3 regions of the Lysinibacillus sp. CD3-6 genome follow, and region 3 is predicted to be linked to each of the others. Evidence: a T-box and tRNA genes for the amino acid it is inferred to sense, from the RefSeq annotation. Region 3 holds a T-box; the other regions hold tRNA genes.
What was found. A T-box is a leader RNA that pairs with one kind of tRNA and senses whether it is charged. The one in region 3 lies ahead of metG (methionine--tRNA ligase), so its partner is inferred to be a tRNA-Met.
Positions count from the first base shown of each region.

Region 1 (4,025 bases), 740 kb from region 3:
CGATGTCAGTGGTAGGAGAGCGTTCTAAGTGCGTTGAAGTCAGACCGGAAGGACTGGTGGAGCGCTTAGAAGTGAGAATGCCGGTATGAGTAGCGAAAGACGGGTGAGAATCCCGTCCACCGTATGACTAAGGTTTCCTGAGGAAGGCTCGTCCGCTCAGGGTTAGTCGGGACCTAAGCCGAGGCCGATAGGCGTAGGCGATGGACAACAGGTTGATATTCCTGTACCACCTCCTCACCGTTTGAGAAATGGGGGGACGCAGTAGGATAGGGTAAGCGCGCCGTTGGTTGTGCGCGTCCAAGCAGTAAGGCGTGTGTGTAGGCAAATCCGCACACTGTAACGTTGAGCTGTGATGGCGAGTCCGTATGGACGAAGTTCCTGATTTCACACTGCCAAGAAAAGCCTCTATCGAGGTGAGAGGTGCCCGTACCGCAAACCGACACAGGTAGTCGAGGAGAGAATCCTAAGGTGTGCGAGAGAACTCTCGTTAAGGAACTCGGCAAAATGACCCCGTAACTTCGGGAGAAGGGGTGCTCTTGAGCGTGCAAGCGCACGAGAGCCGCAGTGAATAGGCCCAGGCGACTGTTTAGCAAAAACACAGGTCTCTGCAAAACCGTAAGGTGACGTATAGGGGCTGACGCCTGCCCGGTGCTGGAAGGTTAAGAGGAGTGGTTAGCGCAAGCGAAGCTGCGAATTGAAGCCCCAGTAAACGGCGGCCGTAACTATAACGGTCCTAAGGTAGCGAAATTCCTTGTCGGGTAAGTTCCGACCCGCACGAAAGGCGTAACGATCTGGGCACTGTCTCAACGAGAGACTCGGTGAAATTATAGTACCTGTGAAGATGCAGGTTACCCGCGACAGGACGGAAAGACCCCGTGGAGCTTTACTGTAGCCTGATATTGAATTTTGGTACAACTTGTACAGGATAGGTAGGAGCCAGAGATCTCGGAGCGCCAGCTTCGAAGGAGGCGTCGGTGGGATACTACCCTGGTTGTATTGAAATTCTAACCCATGCCCCTTAGCGGGGCAGGAGACAGTGTCAGGCGGACAGTTTGACTGGGGCGGTCGCCTCCTAAAAGGTAACGGAGGCGCCCAAAGGTTCCCTCAGAATGGTTGGAAATCATTCGTAGAGTGTAAAGGCACAAGGGAGCTTGACTGCGAGACCTACAAGTCGAGCAGGGTCGAAAGACGGGCTTAGTGATCCGGTGGTTCCGCATGGAAGGGCCATCGCTCAACGGATAAAAGCTACCCCGGGGATAACAGGCTTATCTCCCCCAAGAGTCCACATCGACGGGGAGGTTTGGCACCTCGATGTCGGCTCATCGCATCCTGGGGCTGTAGTCGGTCCCAAGGGTTGGGCTGTTCGCCCATTAAAGCGGTACGCGAGCTGGGTTCAGAACGTCGTGAGACAGTTCGGTCCCTATCCGTCGTGGGCGTAGGAAATTTGAGAGGAGCTGTCCTTAGTACGAGAGGACCGGGATGGACACACCGCTGGTGTACCAGTTGTCTTGCCAAAGGCATCGCTGGGTAGCTATGTGTGGACGGGATAAGTGCTGAAAGCATCTAAGCATGAAGCCCCCCTCAAGATGAGATTTCCCATTACGCAAGTAAGTAAGATCCCTCAAAGACGATGAGGTAGATAGGTTCGAGGTGGAAGTGTGGTGACACATGGAGCTGACGAATACTAATCGATCGAGGACTTAACCAAAAAAGTTTGAAACATTCAATGAACCGTTTATCCAGTTTTGAAAGAACAACACTTTCAATTAAGAGGGTTTCAAGATACGATGTATATTGAAAGCCGAACATAGTCTAGTGATGATGGCAAAGAGGTCACACCCGTTCCCATACCGAACACGGAAGTTAAGCTCTTTAGCGCCGATGGTAGTTGGGGGCTTCCCCCTGTGAGAGTAGGACGTCGCTAGGCATAATACCCAGGAGGATTAGCTCAGCTGGGAGAGCATCTGCCTTACAAGCAGAGGGTCGGCGGTTCGAGCCCGTCATCCTCCACCATATGCCGGTTTAGCTCAGCAGGTAGAGCAACTGACTTGTAATCAGTAGGTCGTGGGTTCGATTCCTATAGCCGGCACCATTTTTTGAGCCATTAGCTCAGTTGGTAGAGCATCTGACTTTTAATCAGAGGGTCGAAGGTTCGAGTCCTTCATGGCTCACCATTTTTATAATTGCCAACAATAATATGCGGGTGTGGCGGAATTGGCAGACGCACTAGACTTAGGATCTAGCGCCGCGAGGCGTGGGGGTTCGACTCCCTTCACCCGCACCATTTATTTTTTAATTTCATAATTGCCAGGATAAATAATCTTATGCACATGCGGAAGTAGTTCAGTGGTAGAACACCACCTTGCCAAGGTGGGGGTCGCGAGTTCGAACCTCGTCTTCCGCTCCAAATGTGCCGGGGTGGCGGAACTGGCAGACGCACAGGACTTAAAATCCTGCGGTAGGTGACTACCGTGCCGGTTCGATTCCGGCCCTCGGCACCATTTTTTTAATAGTAAGCGCCCGTAGCTCAATTGGATAGAGCGTCTGACTACGGATCAGAAGGTTGTGGGTTCGACTCCTGCCGGGCGCGCCAATAAATGAACGGGAAGTAGCTCAGCTTGGTAGAGCACTTGGTTTGGGACCAAGGGGTCGCAGGTTCGAATCCTGTCTTCCCGACCATTTCCTAACACATATAATTATGGGGCCTTAGCTCAGCTGGGAGAGCGCCTGCCTTGCACGCAGGAGGTCAGCGGTTCGATCCCGCTAGGCTCCACCATAATTTATAACCAGTATAAAGATCCTGGCGGTGTAGCTCAGCTGGCTAGAGCATTCGGTTCATACCCGAAAGGTCGTGGGTTCGACTCCCTCCGCCGCCATCTTAAAGGACCTTTAGCTCAGTTGGTTAGAGCAGACGGCTCATAACCGTCCGGTCGCAGGTTCGAGTCCTGCAAGGTCCACCATTTATATACTACGGAGGTATACCCAAGTCTGGCTGAAGGGATCGGTCTTGAAAACCGACAGGCGGGTAACACCGCGCGGGGGTTCGAATCCCTCTACCTCCTCCAGTTTTTATTTAGTAAATGGTGTGCTAACAACTCGATATAATAAATAGTATTTTCGCGGGGTGGAGCAGTGGTAGCTCGTCGGGCTCATAACCCGAAGGTCGTTGGTTCAAATCCGGCCCCCGCAACCAAATGGTCCCGTGGTGTAGCGGTTAACATGCCTGCCTGTCACGCAGGAGATCGCCGGTTCGATCCCGGTCGGGACCGCCATTTTTTAAATAAGTTGATAGCTTAGTAAGAAGTATATGGGTCAGTAGCTCAGTTGGTAGAGCATTAGATTGAAGCTCTAAGTGTCGGCGGTTCGATTCCGTCCTGACCCACCATATACGCGGGTGTAGTTTAATGGTAAAACCTCAGCCTTCCAAGCTGATGTCGTGAGTTCGATTCTCATCACCCGCTCCAAATGGGCCTATAGCTCAGCTGGTTAGAGCGCACGCCTGATAAGCGTGAGGTCGATGGTTCGAGTCCATTTAGGCCCACCATTATTCCGAAGTAGCTCAGTTGGTAGTAGCACCTGACTGTTAATCAGGTTGTCGCAGGTTCGAGTCCTGCCTTCGGAGCCATTTTTTAATTTGTGGGGAAGTACTCAAGAGGCTGAAGAGGCGCCCCTGCTAAGGGTGTAGGTCGGGTAACCGGCGCGAGGGTTCAAATCCCTCCTTCTCCGCCATTGGCCCCTTGGTCAAGCGGTTAAGACACCGCCCTTTCACGGCGGTAACACGGGTTCGAATCCCGTAGGGGTCATACTAAAGCACAGTCGATGTGAACAAATACATCGACTGTGCTTTTTTTATTAGGAGAAATAGGAAAAATCGTCTACCAATAAATAGGTAGACGATTTTTTCGCTTATGCACGTGATAGCATTCTTTCAAGTGAGCTACGAGCTTCCTTTGCCGTTGACGCATCTACTTGGATACGGTTATGGGGCTTGCCCTGAACAATGCTCTCAAGTGACCACAGTAAAT
Region 1 covers NZ_CP085880.1:3,767,207-3,771,231, reverse strand. Annotated here, with positions in the region: rRNA gene FH508_RS18830 (23S ribosomal RNA) at 1-1,708, shown strand, start outside; rRNA gene rrf (5S ribosomal RNA) at 1,812-1,927, shown strand; tRNA gene FH508_RS18820 (tRNA-Val) at 1,938-2,013, shown strand; tRNA gene FH508_RS18815 (tRNA-Thr) at 2,017-2,092, shown strand; tRNA gene FH508_RS18810 (tRNA-Lys) at 2,099-2,174, shown strand; tRNA gene FH508_RS18805 (tRNA-Leu) at 2,200-2,284, shown strand; tRNA gene FH508_RS18800 (tRNA-Gly) at 2,333-2,407, shown strand; tRNA gene FH508_RS18795 (tRNA-Leu) at 2,413-2,501, shown strand; tRNA gene FH508_RS18790 (tRNA-Arg) at 2,517-2,593, shown strand; tRNA gene FH508_RS18785 (tRNA-Pro) at 2,603-2,679, shown strand; tRNA gene FH508_RS18780 (tRNA-Ala) at 2,701-2,776, shown strand; tRNA gene FH508_RS18775 (tRNA-Met) at 2,803-2,876, shown strand; tRNA gene FH508_RS18770 (tRNA-Ile) at 2,884-2,960, shown strand; tRNA gene FH508_RS18765 (tRNA-Ser) at 2,973-3,065, shown strand; tRNA gene FH508_RS18760 (tRNA-Met) at 3,119-3,193, shown strand; tRNA gene FH508_RS18755 (tRNA-Asp) at 3,197-3,272, shown strand; tRNA gene FH508_RS18750 (tRNA-Phe) at 3,310-3,385, shown strand; tRNA gene FH508_RS18745 (tRNA-Gly) at 3,391-3,464, shown strand; tRNA gene FH508_RS18740 (tRNA-Ile) at 3,468-3,544, shown strand; tRNA gene FH508_RS18735 (tRNA-Asn) at 3,549-3,625, shown strand; tRNA gene FH508_RS18730 (tRNA-Ser) at 3,639-3,729, shown strand; tRNA gene FH508_RS18725 (tRNA-Glu) at 3,732-3,803, shown strand; gene nadA (quinolinate synthase NadA) at 3,907-4,025, opposite strand, start outside.
Region 1: it has a tRNA-Met gene. The T-box ahead of metG (methionine--tRNA ligase) is inferred to sense a tRNA for this amino acid. The anticodon was not compared.

Region 2 (4,025 bases), 400 kb from region 3:
CACCAGCTAAGGTCCCAAAGTAATCGTTAAGTGGAAAAGGATGTGGCGTTGCACAGACAACCAGGATGTTGGCTTAGAAGCAGCCATCATTTAAAGAGTGCGTAATAGCTCACTGGTCGAGTGACGCTGCGCCGAAAATGTATCGGGGCTAAACGATTCACCGAAGCTGTGGATTGACATCTACGATGTCAGTGGTAGGAGAGCGTTCTAAGTGCGTTGAAGTCAGACCGGAAGGACTGGTGGAGCGCTTAGAAGTGAGAATGCCGGTATGAGTAGCGAAAGACGGGTGAGAATCCCGTCCACCGTATGACTAAGGTTTCCTGAGGAAGGCTCGTCCGCTCAGGGTTAGTCGGGACCTAAGCCGAGGCCGATAGGCGTAGGCGATGGACAACAGGTTGATATTCCTGTACCACCTCCTCACCGTTTGAGAAATGGGGGGACGCAGTAGGATAGGGTAAGCGCGCCGTTGGTTGTGCGCGTCCAAGCAGTAAGGCGTGTGTGTAGGCAAATCCGCACACTGTAACGTTGAGCTGTGATGGCGAGTCCGTATGGACGAAGTTCCTGATTTCACACTGCCAAGAAAAGCCTCTATCGAGGTGAGAGGTGCCCGTACCGCAAACCGACACAGGTAGTCGAGGAGAGAATCCTAAGGTGTGCGAGAGAACTCTCGTTAAGGAACTCGGCAAAATGACCCCGTAACTTCGGGAGAAGGGGTGCTCTTGAGCGTGCAAGCGCACGAGAGCCGCAGTGAATAGGCCCAGGCGACTGTTTAGCAAAAACACAGGTCTCTGCAAAACCGTAAGGTGACGTATAGGGGCTGACGCCTGCCCGGTGCTGGAAGGTTAAGAGGAGTGGTTAGCGCAAGCGAAGCTGCGAATTGAAGCCCCAGTAAACGGCGGCCGTAACTATAACGGTCCTAAGGTAGCGAAATTCCTTGTCGGGTAAGTTCCGACCCGCACGAAAGGCGTAACGATCTGGGCACTGTCTCAACGAGAGACTCGGTGAAATTATAGTACCTGTGAAGATGCAGGTTACCCGCGACAGGACGGAAAGACCCCGTGGAGCTTTACTGTAGCCTGATATTGAATTTTGGTACAACTTGTACAGGATAGGTAGGAGCCAGAGATCTCGGAGCGCCAGCTTCGAAGGAGGCGTCGGTGGGATACTACCCTGGTTGTATTGAAATTCTAACCCATGCCCCTTAGCGGGGCAGGAGACAGTGTCAGGCGGACAGTTTGACTGGGGCGGTCGCCTCCTAAAAGGTAACGGAGGCGCCCAAAGGTTCCCTCAGAATGGTTGGAAATCATTCGTAGAGTGTAAAGGCACAAGGGAGCTTGACTGCGAGACCTACAAGTCGAGCAGGGTCGAAAGACGGGCTTAGTGATCCGGTGGTTCCGCATGGAAGGGCCATCGCTCAACGGATAAAAGCTACCCCGGGGATAACAGGCTTATCTCCCCCAAGAGTCCACATCGACGGGGAGGTTTGGCACCTCGATGTCGGCTCATCGCATCCTGGGGCTGTAGTCGGTCCCAAGGGTTGGGCTGTTCGCCCATTAAAGCGGTACGCGAGCTGGGTTCAGAACGTCGTGAGACAGTTCGGTCCCTATCCGTCGTGGGCGTAGGAAATTTGAGAGGAGCTGTCCTTAGTACGAGAGGACCGGGATGGACACACCGCTGGTGTACCAGTTGTCTTGCCAAAGGCATCGCTGGGTAGCTATGTGTGGACGGGATAAGTGCTGAAAGCATCTAAGCATGAAGCCCCCCTCAAGATGAGATTTCCCATTACGCAAGTAAGTAAGATCCCTCAAAGACGATGAGGTAGATAGGTTCGAGGTGGAAGTGTGGTGACACATGGAGCTGACGAATACTAATCGATCGAGGACTTAACCAAAAAAGTTTGTAACATTCAATGAACCGTTTATCCAGTTTTGAAAGAATAAAAAAGTATTTCTTAGATACTTGTAATTATAATACTATATGTTATAATAGGTAATGTCTTTCAAATAGTCTAGTGATGATGGCAAAGAGGTCACACCCGTTCCCATACCGAACACGGAAGTTAAGCTCTTTAGCGCCGATGGTAGTTGGGGGCTTCCCCCTGTGAGAGTAGGACGTCGCTAGGCTATACATAATAAAATCATTCCGAAGTAGCTCAGTTGGTAGTAGCACCTGACTGTTAATCAGGTTGTCGCAGGTTCGAGTCCTGCCTTCGGAGCCATTCTTGGAGAGTTGTCCGAGTGGCCGAAGGAGCACGATTGGAAATCGTGTAGGCGGTTAACACTGTCTCAAGGGTTCAAATCCCTTACTCTCCGCCAGCACTTACGATTCCAATTAGTAAGGCCCCTTGGTCAAGCGGTTAAGACACCGCCCTTTCACGGCGGTAACACGGGTTCGAATCCCGTAGGGGTCACCATTTATAACGAATACCCAGATGGAGGATTAGCTCAGCTGGGAGAGCATCTGCCTTACAAGCAGAGGGTCGGCGGTTCGAGCCCGTCATCCTCCACCATTTTATAAAATTAAATTAGTATTGTCGCGGGGTGGAGCAGTGGTAGCTCGTCGGGCTCATAACCCGAAGGTCACAGGTTCAAATCCTGTCTCCGCAACCAAATAAAGGTCCCGTGGTGTAGCGGTTAACATGCCTGCCTGTCACGCAGGAGATCGCCGGTTCGATCCCGGTCGGGACCGCCATTTTTTAAATAATAAATATGGGTCAGTAGCTCAGTTGGTAGAGCATTAGATTGAAGCTCTAAGTGTCGGCGGTTCGATTCCGTCCTGACCCATCGTTTTTTTGCCGGTTTAGCTCAGCAGGTAGAGCAACTGACTTGTAATCAGTAGGTCGTGGGTTCGATTCCTATAGCCGGCACCATGTTTTCCCGGAGGGGTAGCGAAGTGGCTAAACGCGGCGGACTGTAAATCCGCTCCTTAGGGTTCGGCGGTTCGAATCCGTCCCCCTCCACCAGTTTTTATTTAATAGGGGCATAGTTCAACGGTAGAATAGAGGTCTCCAAAACCTTTGGTGTGGGTTCGATTCCTACTGCCCCTGCCAATTAATTTTATGGCGGTTGTGGCGAAGTGGTTAACGCACCGGATTGTGGTTCCGGCATTCGTGGGTTCGATTCCCATCAGTCGCCCCATTAATATAAAATTAAAATTAAAACTATAAAGCAATGGCGATTGTGGCGAAGTGGTTAACGCACCGGATTGTGGTTCCGGCATTCGTGGGTTCGATTCCCATCAGTCGCCCCATTGTTGGGGTATAGCCAAGCGGTAAGGCAACGGATTTTGATTCCGTCATGCCCTGGTTCGAATCCAGGTACCCCAGCCATTTATGCGGAAGTAGTTCAGTGGTAGAACACCACCTTGCCAAGGTGGGGGTCGCGAGTTCGAACCTCGTCTTCCGCTCCAATAATATGGCGGCATAGCCAAGTGGTAAGGCACAGGTCTGCAACACCTTTATCACCGGTTCAAATCCGGTTGCCGCCTCCATATTTTTTTCTTAATCGGATACTCCGATTTTTTTTATCTCTAAAGTATTATGCCGGTGTGGCGGAATTGGCAGACGCGCACGACTCAAAATCGTGTTCCTTTGGAGTGTCGGTTCGACCCCGACCACCGGTATCCAAAGTGAATTTAAAAGACTTCAACAACTTTGTTGAGGTCTTTTTTGTTTTTAAATAATGGCAGATTACAAGCGCAAAGTAATAGGTATTTGATATAATAAAGTTTGTATATTCAGAATTATTATATTTTTAGATGTTAGGTTTGGAGGTAATACTTATGAAAAATAAACTATTATCATTTTTACTACTCTTAGCAGCTATTTTTTTATTTCTAGATGCCTTTACAAATATATTTAGCGATTATGCAATGGTTAAAAAATAGTTGCTATCGTGCTTATTTGTTTAGCAGGTACTTTCATCTATTTTTCTTTAATTTTTACAAGTGAAAAAAGGGGGAGATGAATTGGGTCGAGTAATAGGGTTTGAACTAAATAGTCAAGATCCTGAAAAAGCAGCGAATTT
Region 2 covers NZ_CP085880.1:4,103,592-4,107,616, reverse strand. Annotated here, with positions in the region: rRNA gene FH508_RS20445 (23S ribosomal RNA) at 1-1,891, shown strand, start outside; rRNA gene rrf (5S ribosomal RNA) at 2,008-2,123, shown strand; tRNA gene FH508_RS20435 (tRNA-Asn) at 2,142-2,218, shown strand; tRNA gene FH508_RS20430 (tRNA-Ser) at 2,224-2,315, shown strand; tRNA gene FH508_RS20425 (tRNA-Glu) at 2,339-2,413, shown strand; tRNA gene FH508_RS20420 (tRNA-Val) at 2,434-2,509, shown strand; tRNA gene FH508_RS20415 (tRNA-Met) at 2,535-2,609, shown strand; tRNA gene FH508_RS20410 (tRNA-Asp) at 2,616-2,691, shown strand; tRNA gene FH508_RS20405 (tRNA-Phe) at 2,711-2,783, shown strand; tRNA gene FH508_RS20400 (tRNA-Thr) at 2,794-2,869, shown strand; tRNA gene FH508_RS20395 (tRNA-Tyr) at 2,879-2,962, shown strand; tRNA gene FH508_RS20390 (tRNA-Trp) at 2,976-3,049, shown strand; tRNA gene FH508_RS20385 (tRNA-His) at 3,062-3,137, shown strand; tRNA gene FH508_RS20380 (tRNA-His) at 3,174-3,249, shown strand; tRNA gene FH508_RS20375 (tRNA-Gln) at 3,254-3,328, shown strand; tRNA gene FH508_RS20370 (tRNA-Gly) at 3,334-3,408, shown strand; tRNA gene FH508_RS20365 (tRNA-Cys) at 3,416-3,489, shown strand; tRNA gene FH508_RS20360 (tRNA-Leu) at 3,541-3,621, shown strand; gene FH508_RS20355 (VOC family protein) at 3,967-4,025, shown strand, end outside.
Region 2: it has a tRNA-Met gene. The T-box ahead of metG (methionine--tRNA ligase) is inferred to sense a tRNA for this amino acid. The anticodon was not compared.

Region 3 (5,464 bases):
CTACAAAGTTCGACACAGACAACAAGTACTTTTGCTTGAGGATGCGCTTTGCAATAATCATTAGCACGACTGACACCAGCAGCTCCGCCCGCACAGCCTAACCCCCATAAAGGTATGCGCTGTAACCTATCTGAGAATGGTAGCTGATTCATAACACGTGCATCTATACTTGGTGTAGATATACCTGTGCTACTTACAAAAATAATGGCATCAATATCTTCAGGAGAAATAGGTGACTTTAAAAAAGATTCATTTTGTAAGCAGGCTTGAATGACTTCAACGCTATATTGCGTTGCTAACTCTATATAAAGATTGTTACGCTCTTCGAAAGTATGCTCGCTGCGATGCCACTCAGCGGGTACACAAAAATGACGAGTCTCGATGCCACCATTATCAAATACTTTTAAATAACGCTCTAGCTTCGGGATCTTTTCGTAAAATAGCTCCTTCGTTAAGGCCTCTGCGTTTGCCTGTTGCAATGTGTAAGGTGGTTGATATGTACTGATAGAAATAATTTTTGACAAGTCAACAGCTCCTCCGTAAATAGTGGTCTTGTACATTGTATGCTTATAGGGAGGGCATACATGCTTCGATAAATATAATTGACAATTTTGAAAAATTTAGATATATTGGTAACATCTAAATCGGAAGTAGGTGATGTGACATGATGAATAGAGCCGTTTTTAACGAACTGCAATTCGGTTTGTTCAATTTCACACGCCTAAACTATGCAATTTGACCTTGTCTGTAGCGTAACTACTATTTGACAAAGGGTTATTTGTGTATTCCCTTAAACGTGCCTGTGAAACCTTGGAACTGCCGAATTGCAGTTGCAAGGTTTTTTTATGCTTATTGCGCAAAAAAAGCGTAATTGATGATAGACACATTTAGGAGGAATAACAATTGAATTTAACAACATTAGGGTTTTCAACATATTTTGAAGAGCAACTAACTGCGTTTAAAGAGGAATCAAAGTTAGCAAATTGTGTACCTGCGCGAGTTACATTGGAGCATAAGCATTCATACCGTGTGCTTGCTGAAGAAGGAGAGTGGCTAGCTACAGTCGCTGGACATTTTGCGTATACATCGCAAGCAAGAGAAGACTATCCAGCAGTTGGAGATTGGGTATTAGTCGAGAAGATGGCTGGAGAAGAAAAAGCCATTATTCATAAATTATTTAACCGAAAGTCTGTTTTTTCTCGTAAAGTTGCAGGGCAGGAAATAAAGGAACAAATTGTAGCATCGAATGTCGATATTGTGCTACTTGTAATGAGCTTAAATGCAGATTTTAATATTCGTCGTTTAGAGCGCTATTTAGTAGCAGCATGGGATTCTGGCGCAAAGCCAGTCATTGTACTGACAAAGGCTGATTTATGTGAAGATATTACGAGCATGGTAAGGGAGGTTGAGCTTGTCGCTTTTGGTGTGGATATTTTTGTAACTAGTGCACGATCAGGTGAAGGCATAGAAGCTATTCAGACCCTCTTTATAGAAGGAGTGACAGGTGCACTGCTCGGTTCGTCTGGTGCGGGGAAATCCACTTTAATGAATGCATTAAGTGGAGAAGAGCTGATGAAAGTTTCTGGGATTCGTGAGGATGATGCGAAAGGGCGCCATACAACAACACATCGAGAATTAATTGTGTTGCCAAGTGGGGGTTGCTTAATTGATACTCCAGGAATGCGTGAGTTGCAATTATGGGATCAAAGTGAAAGTCTATCCTCAAGTTTTCGCGATATTGAAGAATTCGCAGCTGCATGTCGCTATAGAGATTGTACACATCATATGGAGCCGCACTGTGCTGTGCAACAAGCTATTAGTGATGGAGCACTCGAACAATCACGTTTGCAAAGCTATTTTAAGTTGCAAAAAGAGCTTGCTTTTATTGAACGAAAAACGAATATACAAGCAAAGCTAAATGAGCAACGTAAATGGAAGCAAATTGCGAAAGGTATGAAGAAGGGGAAAAAATAGTTAAAAAGCTTTTAGAGGCAACTTCGCTATTGTGTTGCGAAGTTGCTATCTAATAAGTGAGTTAATCATTTAAGGAGTTGTCCTATGGCGATACAAAATATTAACCATTTTTTATTTTCTGTTTCGAATTTAGAGCAATCAATTGCATTTTATCAAAATATTTTTGATGCAAAGCTACTAGTGAAAGGGAGAAGCACTGCTTATTTTGATTTAAATGGGCTGTGGCTAGCTTTAAATGAGGAAGCTGATATTCCACGCAACGACATACAGCACTCCTATACACATATTGCTTTTTCTATCGATGCTGATGATTTTGAAAAAATCTATGACAAGCTTGTGTATTACAATGTCAATATTTTAGCGGGCAGACAAAGAGATGTGCGGGATAAACAGTCCATTTATTTTACAGATCCAGATGGCCATAAGTTCGAGTTTCATACAGGTACGTTACAGGATCGCCTAGAGTATTATAAAAAGGAAAAAACACATATGGAATTTTTCAATGATTAAAAATTGGGAGTGATAGTATGAAAAAAGCAATTATTTTCGATATGGATGGTACTTTATTTCAAACGAATCTTATATTGGAGCCTGCACTGACAGCAACTTTCGATGTGCTACGCACAAAGGGGTTATGGCAAGGGGACACACCGATTGAACAATATCGTGAAATTATGGGTGTTTCATTGCCTGTTGTATGGGAAACATTATGTCCGATGCATACATTAGAGGTGCGTAAAGCAAGTAATGCGCTATTTCATGACAAGCTTATTGAGCTGATAATAGATGGAAAAGGTGCATTATATCCGAATGCAGAGCAAGCACTTGCGGTGTTAGCGAACGACTATCATTTATACATAGCGAGCAATGGACAGAAGGAGTATTTGCAAGCAATTGTGGATACCTATAAGCTGAATCGTTATATAGAAGGGACATATAGTATTCAATCTATCCCAAGTGGTCATAAATCTGATTTGGTGAAAAGTGTAGTAGAGCAAAATGCCATTCAAGCTGGCGCTGTTGTTGGAGATCGTGCGTCTGATATCCAAGCAGCATTGGATAATCAGCTGTTTTCAATAGGTGTTCGCTTTGATTTTGCTCAAGATGCTGAATTACAAAAGGCACATGTTGTAATAGATAATCTACTGGATATTACAAAGCATCTAACTACTTTTTCTCACTAATGCGAGGTCGATTTAAAGGTTTACATTGCATTTCATAAGGGGAAAGAGTAAAATAGTGCCAAACTATATTAAAGCGTTGAAAAGGAAAAGTAAATTGGACAAGCATTTAATAGAGAGCCTCTGCTGGTGGAAATGAGGTAAATGAACCCTTTTGAAAATGACCTTTGAGCTTCGTACCGAAAGCATGTGTGTGAGTAGATTACGACGAGATGGGCACTCGTTACAACAGCGGCAGTATCTCTTAAATGAATGCAAGACGTACTGATTGAGGCAAATAGTGTGAGCTATTTGTAAATATAGGTGGTAACACGGGTATACTCGTCCTAATCAGTCATGATTAGGGCGTTTTTTTTATCTTCAAAAACAGTGGACAAGGAGAGAAATTCTTTTTGTCTCTAAATGAAGGTAAAGCCGCTGACAGCTGTCTCATTGATTTTCATGCCAGCTTAAAAGATTGAAATTTAATAATTCGAGGGGAGCAACTTAGGATGACAATTGTAATAGGAGGAGCGTGGCCTTATGCCAATGGCTCATTGCATTTAGGGCATATTGCCGCATTATTACCAGGTGATATTTTGGCTAGATATTACCGACAAAAAGGTGACAACGTATTGTATGTTTCAGGTAGTGATTGTAATGGAACCCCAATATCGATTCGAGCTGCACAGGAAAACACGACAACAAGTGCGATTGCAGATCGGTATCATCAGGATTTCACGCAATGTTTTCATGATTTAGGATTTACTTATGATTTATATACGAGAACGGATGCTCAGCATCACCATGAAGCTGTTCAGGCAATATTTCTACAATTGATGGCAAATAACTATTTATACAAAAAGAAAATTGAGCAGGCTTATTGTGAAACAGACAAACAGTTTTTACCTGACCGCTTTGTGGAAGGTACTTGTCCGAATTGCGGGGCAAAGGCACGTGGAGATCAGTGCGATAATTGTTCGAAAATTTTAGATCCACTAGAATTAATCGATAAGCGTTGTAAAATTTGTGGCAATGAGCCTGTTATTCGAGAAACAGAGCATTTTTATTTCACATTTAGTCAATTCCAAGGAAGGCTAGAAACTTATGTAGCTGAGGCAAAGGCGGATAAGCGCTGGCGAGACAATGCAATAGGTTTAACCGAACGCTACTTAGCGGAAGGCGTTCCAGACCGTGCAGTTACGCGAGATTTGCCAAACGGCATTGATGTGCCTGTACCTGGCTTTGAAGGGAAGAAAATTTATGTGTGGATTGAAGCCGTAGCAGGGTATTTAACAGCAAGCATGGAATGGGCAAAACAACATAATATAGCGCTTGAGGAATTATGGAATGAAGAAACAGTCTCCTATTATGTGCATGGCAAAGATAATATTCCGTTCCATACAGTTATTTGGCCAGCGATATTGATGGGGATGGGTGCGAAAGCATTGCCAACACATATTGTCTCCAATGAATATTTAACATTGGAAAAAAGAAAATTATCAACAAGTCAAAATTGGGCTGTTTGGGTGCCATATATTTTAAGCCGCTATGACGCAGATTCTATTCGTTATTTTTTAACTATAAATGCGCCTGAAAATCGTGATACAGATTTTTCGTGGCGAGAATTTATATATAGTCATAATGGAGAATTGCTAGGAGCTTACGGCAATTTTGTTAATCGGACGTTGAAGTTTTTAGAAAAGTCATTTGCTAGTCAAGTACCACAGGTTGATGTAGATGGAACTATAAGAAAACAGACGATACAGTTGTTTAGTGATGTCGGTGTAGCGATTGAAGGGGGACATTTTAAACAAGGATTAGAGGAAATCTTTGCTTATATTCGTGCAGCCAATCGCTATTTTGATGAGCAGCAACCATGGTTACAGGTGAAGGAGAATATAGCAGCCTGTCATCAAACGCTTGCAACGTGTGTCTACATCATTGCAAATTTAGGACAAGTGCTACAACCATTTTTACCGTTCTCTACAGAGAAAATTCGAGACATGTTAGGCATCACAGAATTAATGTGGTATGAGCAAGTGGAGCTACCGAAAAGCATTGGCGAGGTGACACCGCTATTTGAACGACTTGATGTAGCGCTAATTGAAGAAGAATATCAGAAGCTAGTTAATGACAGTCATTCATAATTACACTGTTGATTTTTAGGGGACACCGCGAAATTGTGTGTGTGCCTGACACTAAATAAAAGGCCTTAAGAATATTCTTAAGGCCTTTTATCTTTGTAGATTAGCTCATAACAGGAGTTAAGTTCGCCACAACAATGCTGTTAATTGCATTGATATATGCAAGCGCACTTGCTTTTAAAA
Region 3 covers NZ_CP085880.1:4,503,352-4,508,815, reverse strand. Annotated here, with positions in the region: gene FH508_RS22290 (type III polyketide synthase) at 1-524, opposite strand, end outside; gene rsgA (ribosome small subunit-dependent GTPase A) at 904-1,974, shown strand; gene fosM (FosM family fosfomycin resistance protein) at 2,059-2,484, shown strand; gene FH508_RS22275 (HAD hydrolase-like protein) at 2,502-3,158, shown strand; T-box leader at 3,226-3,487, shown strand; gene metG (methionine--tRNA ligase) at 3,647-5,284, shown strand; gene FH508_RS22265 (2-isopropylmalate synthase) at 5,385-5,464, opposite strand, start outside.